DNA from 3 places in the Nonomuraea sp. NPDC059007 genome. Region 2 is predicted to be linked to each of the others. Evidence: riboswitches for the same ligand, from Rfam matches in the RefSeq annotation. Region 2 holds a riboswitch; each other region holds the start of a gene.

Region 1 (3,234 bases), on a different contig from region 2:
CGGTCTCGGCGATCCTGGCGCGCAGCGCGTCCCAGCGCTCGGAGGCGCCGACGCCGTAGTGGTCGGGGTGCAGCACGCCCTGGGCGGCGCGGGTGTCGTCGTAGGACGGGTGCCTGCCCCGCTCGACGGCCAGGTCGGAGGAGGTGGCGTAGGCGGCGAGGGCGATCTCCTCGGCGATCCTGGTGGACAGCGCCAGCGCCTCGGGCGAGTCGAACGGCAGCCGCAGCGCGAAGAACACGTCGGCCAGGCCCATGACGCCGAGCCCGATCGGCCGCCACCGCTTGTTCGCCTTCTCGGCCTCGGGCGTCGGGTAGAAGCCCAGGTCGATGGTGCGGTCGAGGAAGCGCACCGCGGTGCGGACGGTGCCGGCCAGCCGTTCCCAGTCCAGGCCGGTGCCGGTGACGTGGGCGGCCAGGTTGACCGAGCCGAGGTTGCAGACCGCGGTCTCGCCGTCGCTGGTCACCTCCAGGATCTCGGTGCACAGGTTGGACAGGTGGATGACGTTCTCCGGCCTGGCCGTCTGGTTGGAGACGCGGTTGGCGGCGTCCTTGAAGGTCATCCAGCCGTTGCCGGTCTGGGCGAGCGTGCGCATCATCCGGCCGTACAGGGTGCGGGCCGGCATCTGCCGCGTGTACAGGCCCTGCTCCTCGGCGGCGCGGTAGGCGGTGTCGAAGGCGTCGCCGTACAGGTCGGTGAGGTGCGGGACCGTCTTGGGGTCGAACAGCGACCACATGCCGTCGGACTCCACGCGGCGCATGAACTCGTCCGGCACCCAGTTGGCGAGGTTCAGGTTGTGGGTACGGCGGGCGTCCTCACCGGTGTTCTCCCGCAGCTCCAGGAACTCCTCGATGTCGGCGTGCCAGGTCTCCAGGTAGACGCAGGCCGCGCCCTTGCGCCGGCCGCCCTGGTTGACGGCGGCGACGGAGGAGTCCAGCGTGCGCAGCCACGGCACGATGCCGTTGGAGTGCCCGTTCGTGCCCTTGATGAGCGATCCGCGCGAGCGGACCCGGGTCCAGGAGATGCCGATGCCACCGGCGTACTTGGACAGGCGGGCGACCTGCCCGTACCGGTCGTAGATGGACTCCAGCTCGTCCCGGGGCGAGTCCAGCAGGAAGCACGACGACAGCTGCGGCCGGCGGGCGCCGGAGTTGAACAACGTGGGAGAAGAGGGCAGATAGGACAACGTGGACATCAACGCGTACAGCTCGGCGGCCTCGCCGACCGTCTGGGACAGGCCGCAGGCGACGCGGAGCATGAAGTGCTGCGGGCGCTCCAGCACCTTGCGGCTCTCGGGGTGGCGCAGCAGGTAGCGGTCGTAGACCGTGCGCAGGCCGAAGTACTCGAACCGCTCGTCGGCGTCGGCGTCGATGAGCGCGTCCAGCTGTTCACGATTTCGCCGGACGAAGTCGGCGAGCGCGTCCTGGATCAGCCCGGCCGCGTGCGTGGCGGCGATGGAGTCCGAGAACGAGCGGACACCGTGGCCGGCCGCCTCGTCGGCGATCTCTTCGGCCAGCAGCCGCGCGGCGACCCGGGAGTTGGCCGGGTCGGCGATCACGCGCGCCGCCGCCTCCTCGATGGCCAGCCGCCGATCCATCTCAACGATCTGCGTCACGTGCAACACTCCTCGCGAGCGAGCTTTCCCCCTGCGAAGGCACGCGAGAGCGCACGCGGCAAGCACGGAGATCCCCCGGCCGCGCAGCCCCCGGGCCCTCCCTCGAGGCCCAATGGACAAGACAACCGCTGGCAGGTCTTCGGGCTCGCGGGCGTCTCAACGCGTGAGTCCTACTGGCCGTCGCTTCCCGGACCTGGGTCCAGTGCTCATGACGGCGGTCGTTCCCGCTTACCGCTGCGGGGCAGCCCTGGAATCGCACCAGGTTCCCTTTTGCTCCGCCTCCGGGGAGGCGAACCAGCGACAGTGCAGGATCCTACATCTAGTGGCCGATCCCGCAACTATCCCCGGTATGTTGTGCTCGGCGTGTCGAGCATGCCGAGTTCACGGAGTACTCTGCGGGTACGGGCGGACTCGGTGGCCAGCCACGTGGCGAAGTCGTCGCCGCTGAGCGGGATGGCCTCCCAGCCCCCGTTACGGCAGGCCTCGTGCCACGGCGCCGACCGGGTCGCGTCCTCCATCATGCGCACCGCGGCGCCCCGCCGTTCGCCGTCCATCGCGGCGGGCCCGACCACCGCGCACCAGTCGGCGAAGTCGACCCGCACCCCGCACTCCAGGAGCGTCGGGGCATCGACGCCGGGGACCCGGGCGGCCGAGGAGACGGCCAGCGGCCTGATCCGGCCGGAGTCGAGCCGGGCCCGCCAGTCGCGCAGCCGCCCGGTGGCCGCCGCGACCTTGCCGCCCTGCATGGCCGCCGCCACCTCCTGGGCGCCCGGGTAGCCGGTGTAGTCGATCTTCCTGACGTCCACGCCGAGCCCCTGCGCGACCAGGCCGAACAGCAGGTGATCGGGCTCGCCCAGGGGCCCGCCGGCCAGGTAGGTGCGCTCCGGCTGGGCCAGCAGGTGGGCGGCGAAGGCGTCGAAGTCCTTGAGCCGCGAGTTGGCCGGCACCACCAGCACCTCGACGTTGCCGGTGAGCCTGGCCAGCGGCGTGGTGGTGACGTGCATGGGGCGCTGGTCGTTCAGCTCGGCGGCGGCCAGCGCGGGCAGGCCGGTGACGGTGACCGTGGTCGTGCCGCCCGTGCCGGTGGCGGGGTAGCCGGTCCTGCGCAGGGTGCGGTAGAGAGCCTGCGCGACCGGGGCCCATCGCTCACCGCCGGGGACGACGCCGACGGGGCCGAGGCCGTGCGCGCCGCCACCCGCGGTGGCGCATCCGGAGGCACAGGCGGCCAGGCCGAGCCCGAGTGCGAAGAACTGCCGACGCCGCATGATGCCCCTCCCCGAACCCCGCGAGACCTCCCATTACATGAGGTTATTGGCAGATCACACGGTGTTACACATCGGGGGGCACTCTTCACGTATCATCGGCCGGCAGCGCGAACATCCTGATGTAGAGCGGGCGGGCGTCCGGGGGCGCGTCGTCGGCCCGGTGGCCGTACTTGGCCAGCAGCGCGATGTACTCCTCGAAGAAGGCGTCGAGATCCTGCTTGGTCATCCGGCCGAACCCCCGCGAGGCCTTGGCCCAGTCGGGGTCGCGCCGGTAGGCGGCCCCGAAGCGGTCCAGCAGCGCACGGTCCTCGGCCATGCCGATGCGGTAGAACTCCTCCAGCACCGCGCGGCTCTCCG
Region 2 (3,234 bases):
GAAGAAGGCGCTGCCGATCGAGTACTCGGTCAGCTTGGCCAGCACGACCCGCGCGACCGCGTGCTCCAGGAGCTTCGACAGCAGTTTCGCCTGCGCCCTGCGCATGAGGAACTGCGTGATCTGGTACGCCGCCCCCGCCTGCCACGGGAACGTGGTGATGAAGATGAAGCTGGCGAGGTTGGCCAGTGCCATGGTCCAGTAGGCGTGCCGTACGGTCTCGACGATCTCCGCGAAGTCGTCGCAGGCCTCGGCGTTCGCGCGGCAGGCGGCGGCCAGCTTGCCGGGGTAGCCGAGGGCCGGCGGCATCGGGTACAGGCCCTCGGTGACGGTCCGCTTGAACGCGTCCACCCCTTCGCCGCTGTTGCGCCGCCAGACCGACTCGGCGGCGGGGTAGGTGTTGCCCGAGCTCTTCTCCACGCGTTCGGCCAGCCGTAGCCAGGTGTCGCGGGCCTGGCGGGCGCGGTCGGGGTCGCCTTCCGGGTAGTCGACCGCGAGCATCTGGAAGACGAAGGCGGTGATGCCGAGGGCACCGAAGCCGTAGATGGAGGCGCGGGTGGGGTTGATCTTCATCGCAGCACGTCGGGGGTGAACGGCTCGGCCAGCGCCCTGGCCTGGTCACCGGCATCGCGGGCGGCAGCGGCGGCGGCCTGGAGGACGGCGGCGGCCAGCTCGTCGGAGCCGAGCCGCATGGCGCGGGGGTCGATGGTGAGCCCGGCCAGGGCGCCGGTCATGGTGGCCTCGGCGACGACCCGGCCCTCGGCGGCCTCACCGCGGCCGCGTACCCGCTCGATCTCTTGCTGGAGTCCCTGGAGTCGGGCGATCTCCCCGTGGAACTCGGCGAACATCCGGTCCAGCTCGTCTGTCATTCGGCCCAACGTAGATCGTGACACCGGCAATGGCAACTGAACTAGTAGGTAAAGCGCTTCACCTCACATTCAACAGAATCCGGCCTCCGTGCGTCTGGGATGTGATGGACCGAGGAAGGGTGAGGCCAGGGTGGACGACTTCGCGGCGTTCGTCGCCGAGCGCGCCGACGCGCTCCTGCGCTATGGATACGTGCTCAGCGGCAACCCGCACGACGCGGCCGACCTGACCCAGGAGGCGCTGATCAGGTTGCATCGGGCCTGGTCGCGGGTGCGCGGCAAACGCGCGCGGGCGAGATCTGGGTGCGGTGCGGCGTACTCACCTGCGTCGGCCACAGGCCGGACCGGACCGTTTTCATGCGCCTGCGCGACGGCACACAGGAGCGGGACCTGCCCGAGGCCCCTGTGATCGGACTCGCCGCGGACCGGTTCATGACGGTGCGGCTCGACTCGGCCGGCGGCGGTCAGGCGCTGCTCGACCTGGCCACGGGCCGCTCCGGAGACCTCGGCACCCGGCCCGGTGACGATGGCGGGATGCAGATCGTTCAACCGGGCGTCGGCGACGGCCGGCTCGTTCACTATCCGCTCGGGGGCAAAACCGTGATCATCGACCTTTCGAAGATCACGTGACTGTTGACGAGAACCGGAGGAAAGGATACGTTCCGGTAGATTTCACGGCTGTCAGGGGAAATCCGGTGAGATGCCGGTGCGGACGCGCCACTGTATCCGGGACGTAGATCCCGGGAGCCAGGTCACCTAACGGCCGTGACCTCACCTGTTGGGACGCGTCATCCCTGAGGAGGCCTTGATGAGTGGTGGGACCACTTCGACGTCCGTGCCCTTTCCCCGTTTGCGGCCCTGGTTGCTGAGCGTGCCGTTGTTCCTGTTGATCGCGTACCTGGTTCTGATGGACAACGGCGCGGTCTCGCAGACCGGTACCTTCCTGCACGAGCTGATGCACGACGGGCGTCACCTGCTCGGCGTGCCCTGCCACTAGGGGCCGGGCACGATGGTGCGCACCCTTGTGGTCAGAGGTCTGCTCCTGGGCCTGCTGGCCGGACTGTTCGCGGGCGCCTTCGCCTTCCTGGCGGGGGAGCCCCACGTGGACAGCGCGATCGCCTTGGAAGAAGCCGCGGCGGCGGCCGCGCCGGCCGCGCCGGCCGACGATCATCATGGTGAGGAGGCCGAGGTCAGCCGGCCGGTGCAGAAGGCCGGGCTGTTCCTCGCGACGGGCCTTTACGGCCTCGCCGTCGGCGGCATCTTCGGCCTGGTCGTGGCCGGGCTGCGCGGCCGGGTCGGCCCCAGGTCGGACCCCGCGCTCGCGTTCGCCGCGGCGGGCACGGCCTTTCTGGCGATCGTCCTGCTGCCGTTCCTGAAATATCCCGCCAATCCGCCCGCCGTCGGCGACCCCCACACGATCGGCAGCCGGACCCTGCTCTACGTGGTCATGGTGCTGGTGGGCCTGGCCGCCGTCGCCATCGCGGTCGCGAGCGGGCGCCGGGTCACCGGCGGTCCGTGGGCGCGCTGGAGCGTCACCGTGGTGACCTTCCTCGTGCCGGTGGTCGCCGCGCTGGCGCTGCTGCCGCGGGTCGACGAGGTGCCCGCGGGCTTTCCCGCCACGTTGCTGTGGGAGTTCCGGCTCGCGTCGCTGGGGACGCAGCTGGTGTTCTGGGCGGCGTTCGGGGCGCTGTTCGCCTGGGCGGGCGAGCGCGCCGCCCGCCGGACCACCGCCGCCGTCCCGGCCGCCGCACCGAGCTGAGCGGAGTGCTTTTCGTACGGCATGCCAGCACACCAGGCATGCGCACAGCCTGCTTCCCCGCACCGGAGCAGGCCGATCGCGCCAGCCTGGCGAAGGCCGCCCTTCTGGCCGGGACCGCCGACCTGGCCAGGACGGCGTCATACGCGGGACCCGGCACCCGGCCCGACCGGGACGAGCCCCGTGAAGCGGAGCTTGGGGAGATGCTGACGGCCGGGCAGGCGGGGGCGGCGTTCGTCGCGCCGTCGGTGGCCGCGTTGCAGACCGCCTCGGCCATGGGGCTCGCGCCCATCGTGGTCGACGCCCTGGCCGAGGCCGATCACGGCCGGTGGGGCGGCCTGCCGTACACGAGGGTCGCCCAGGACGAGCCGGACGCGCTCGCGAGCTGGCTCGCCGACCCCGGCGCGGCGCCCCACGGCGGCGAGAGCCTCGACCAGATGACGGCGCGCGTCACGGGGTGGCTCGACGAGACGCGGGCCAGGTTCGACGGCCGGCGCGGGCGGCCGTTCCTGGTCATCTGCGACTCGGGAGCCATCCGCGCCGCGCTCGGGCACGCGCTCGGCCTGCCCCCGCTGCACGCCGCCCGTTTCGACCTCGCGCCACTGTCCACCACCG
Region 3 (3,234 bases), on a different contig from region 2:
CGGCCTGACCCTCGGCCTCGGGCTGCCCGGGATCTACCTGGCGTGGAACGCCTTCGCGATCCTCCTGGCCGTGCTTGTGGGGTTGCGTGCCCGGCGCGGCTTGGTGATGTCAACAACCAACGAACGGGGAGAATGATGTCATTAGCACATCGGACCGCTGTGGTCGTCGCGGCCACGGCCCTCATGGCCGCGTTCGCGAGCCCGGTCGCTCAGGCCGAGACACCTGACACGCTCGTCCTCAAGCTCACGCCCACACCCGTCGCGCACCTGCGGCAGGAGCTGGGATCGTTGAGCACGACGGCGCTGGAGATTCTCGGTGGTGATCGAGGCGAGTTCCGCGGCGGCTATCTGGCCCCCGAGGGCAGCGTGGCAGCCGCACTGACCACGTTCGAAGACACGTGGAACCTCAGCGAGCGCAAGCCGCTGTACATCGACGCGCTCCGCGTGCCCGCTCAGGCCGCCGCCCAGGTCAAGAACGTCCTGAAGGGCTACGTGACCGCGGAGACGGCCGTCCCGTCCACCACACCCGTCACCGTGATCGACGACAGGGTGAGCGCGGTCCGCCCCCAGCCCGTCTCCGCGGCGGTCGCCGCCGAACTCGACGTGCCCGACCGGGGCATGACCCTCGCGCTGAACCAGCAGGGCCACCGCGGCATCCGCCACTCCTTCTTCGGCCTGAGCAACAGCAACGGCGCCTACGGCTCCGGCTACAGTTTCTACGCCTACGAGCACGACACCAAGGTGTTGTCCGTCAACGGCGGCTGCAACGACAACGACTTCTGGATCCTGCGCAACGGTGGGCTGGGGTGGTCCAGCAACCTGCCCGGCGCCTACTTCGACACCAACGCCAGCGACCCCTGCAACACCCAGGACATGACCGTCGGCTCCTGGAACGCCCACCAGCTCAACGGCGGGACGACCTACACCGTCGACACCTGGGGCGGCCACGGCGGCGCCGTACTGTCGCACATGAACCTCACCGCACAGGCGTTGCGTATCAAGAGAGAGAGCCCCAACTGCAGCGGCGACACCCCCAAGCCCTGGTGTGTCGGCGTCGACTTTCCCACTCCGATCGGCCGGAGCGTCCGGCTGATCTCGCTGAACCCGGTCATGATCCCCGCCTGCTACTCCTGGCGTGCCGGTGGGGGCGGCGAGCGCTGCTGAGTCACACCCTGTCGTACTCATGAAAGGAATCCGTGAAAAGGATCACCGTGTGCCGGGACTGCTGCTGCGGCAGCGTCCGGAAGGTGCCCGCCCTCGACCATGACGAGCAGATCCGCCGGCTGGCGGAGGTCTCCGACGTCCGCGTCACCGACTGCCTCGACGTGTGCGACCAGGCCAACGTCGTCATCGTGCAGCCGACGCCGGAGGGGCGGGCCGCCGGCGGTCGTCCGGTGTGGCTTGCGCTGGTCAACGACGAGGGCGCCACCACGGACGTCGCCGACTGGATCAGCGCCGGCGGCCCAGGACTGGTCCCGCTGCCGCCCATCCTCGAACTGCACCGCTTCACACCGCCTCGACGTCTTCGCCCACGGGCATCGGACCGGACCGAGCTCATTGCGTTTCTTGGAGAGTCCTAGTCGTGCACGAGGAATCGTGGGCTGGTCAAGGCCGGTTCCCCTCGACACGGCTTCGCCCGGATAAGTCCTGAAGACGTGTGCGACGATATCGGCGTAGGCGACGGCGGAACGAGGAAGCCGGTGTGAATCCGGCGCGGTCCCGCCACTGTGATCGGCGAGCGTGCCCCGACAATGCCACTGCCTCTCGTGGGTGGGAAGGCCGGGGTAGGCGCTGACCCGAGAGCCAGGAGACTCACGCGGTCGCCTCCTCGAGAAATTGGGGCGGATCTCCCCAAGAGAGGATGGACCGTGAGCACGACCGTCTCCCTCCTGGAGCGCCGCCCCCTCGCACGCCGTGATCGCTGTCGAGGAATGGCGGTCGCGGCCTTCCCCTCCAGGAGAATCCGTTGGGTTTCTTTCGCCCTGTCGGCGGAGCACTGCTCGCCCTCGCGCTCGTCACCGGCTGCGCGGGTACGGCCCAGCCCGTCAGGCCATCGGCCGCCGCCGACGGCCGCTGCGTCACCGCCTATGACCCGGCCAAGGACTACTTCCCGGCCAAGCAGACGCTGAAGCACGCCGGCAACTTCACCCTCACCTACGCCAGGCACTACCAGACGATCACCGTCAAGCAGCCCACACCCGGTGCCAAGCCGGAGACGTACGTGCTGCTGCGCTGCGGCACGCCCGACCCGAAGGTGGCCGGGGCCACCGTGGTCGAGACCCCCATCGAGTCGCTGTATTCGGCCTCCACCACACACCTGCCCTTCGTCACGGAACTCGGCGTGCTCGACCGGCTCAAAGGCGTGGCCTCCGCCGGGTTCATCACCTCGGCACAGGTGCTGGCGAAGGTGAAGGAGGGCGCCATCACCGAGTACGCCAAGGGTCAGGAGGTCGACACCGAGAAGGTCATCGCCGCCAAGCCGGGCGTGCTGATGACCGGCGGCACCGAGGACAAGGCCTACGGCCCATTGCGCCAGGCAGGTGTCAAGATCGTCGCCAACGCCGAGTGGCTGGAGAGCTCCCCGCTGGGCCGCGCCGAATGGATCAAGCTGATGGCCGCGCTGACCGGCACCGAGCAGCAGGCGACCCAGGTGTTCGACAAGATCGAGAGCGACTACCGGGCGCTGACGGGCAAGGTCAAGGCGGTCACGCCGGTGACGGTGCTGCCCGGCCAGATGTACGAGGGTCAGTGGTCGATCGCCAACGGCGGCAGCTACGTCGCCCAGCTGATCAAGGACGCGGGTGGCAGCTACGCCTGGGCCGACACCCCCGGCCCCGGCAGCAGCACGCTGGACCTGGAGGCGGTGCTGGCCAAGGCCAAGGACGCCAAGGTCTGGCTCGCGACCGCCGCTGAGTGGAAGGGCCTATCGGACGTGGAGAAGGCCGACCCGCGCTACGCCAAGTTCGCCGCCTTCACCTCGGGCGAGATCTGGTCGTCGAACAAGGCGCTCGGACCCGGCGGCGGCAACGACTTCTACGAACGCGGCGTCGCCCGCCCCGACCTGATCCTCGCTGACCTGGTCGCCATCCTCCACCCCGACCTCGCCCCCGGCCACGAGTTCGCCTTCTACCAGAAGATGACCAAGTGACGGCTCTCGCGGTCGTCCCAGTGGCCTACCGCCGCCGGGCGCTTGCTCTGCTCGCGATGACGGCGGCGGTCCCGTCCGCGTTCGCG

What was found. A riboswitch is a leader RNA that binds a small molecule or an ion and turns the genes downstream of it on or off. The one in region 2 is predicted to bind cobalamin.
Region 1: it holds a riboswitch for cobalamin, as region 2 does, so the genes downstream of both, ACFWY5_RS18460 (ribonucleoside-diphosphate reductase subunit alpha) here and ACFWY5_RS33645 (CbtB-domain containing protein) in region 2, are expected to answer to the same signal.
Region 3: it holds a riboswitch for cobalamin, as region 2 does, so the genes downstream of both, ACFWY5_RS41115 (ABC transporter substrate-binding protein) here and ACFWY5_RS33645 (CbtB-domain containing protein) in region 2, are expected to answer to the same signal.

The regions. Positions count from the first base shown of each region.
Region 1 is NZ_JBHYJD010000010.1:54,392-57,625, forward strand. Features, by position in the region: gene ACFWY5_RS18460 (ribonucleoside-diphosphate reductase subunit alpha) at 1-1,612, opposite strand, end outside; cobalamin riboswitch at 1,725-1,926, opposite strand; gene ACFWY5_RS18465 (Bug family tripartite tricarboxylate transporter substrate binding protein) at 1,951-2,877, opposite strand; gene ACFWY5_RS18470 (ArsR/SmtB family transcription factor) at 2,963-3,234, opposite strand, start outside.
Region 2 is NZ_JBHYJD010000024.1:75,739-78,972, reverse strand. Features, by position in the region: gene ACFWY5_RS33665 (hypothetical protein) at 1-570, opposite strand, end outside; gene ACFWY5_RS33660 (YbaB/EbfC family nucleoid-associated protein) at 567-866, opposite strand; gene ACFWY5_RS33655 (sigma factor) at 955-1,272, shown strand; gene ACFWY5_RS33650 (hypothetical protein) at 1,221-1,493, shown strand; cobalamin riboswitch at 1,505-1,642, shown strand; gene ACFWY5_RS33645 (CbtB-domain containing protein) at 1,699-1,860, shown strand; gene ACFWY5_RS33640 (CbtA family protein) at 1,873-2,622, shown strand; gene ACFWY5_RS33635 (histidine phosphatase family protein) at 2,661-3,234, shown strand, end outside.
Region 3 is NZ_JBHYJD010000036.1:48,172-51,405, forward strand. Features, by position in the region: gene ACFWY5_RS41100 (MATE family efflux transporter) at 1-136, shown strand, start outside; gene ACFWY5_RS41105 (hypothetical protein) at 136-1,164, shown strand; gene ACFWY5_RS41110 ((2Fe-2S) ferredoxin domain-containing protein) at 1,197-1,580, shown strand; cobalamin riboswitch at 1,639-1,835, shown strand; gene ACFWY5_RS41115 (ABC transporter substrate-binding protein) at 1,967-3,148, shown strand; gene ACFWY5_RS41120 (FecCD family ABC transporter permease) at 3,145-3,234, shown strand, end outside.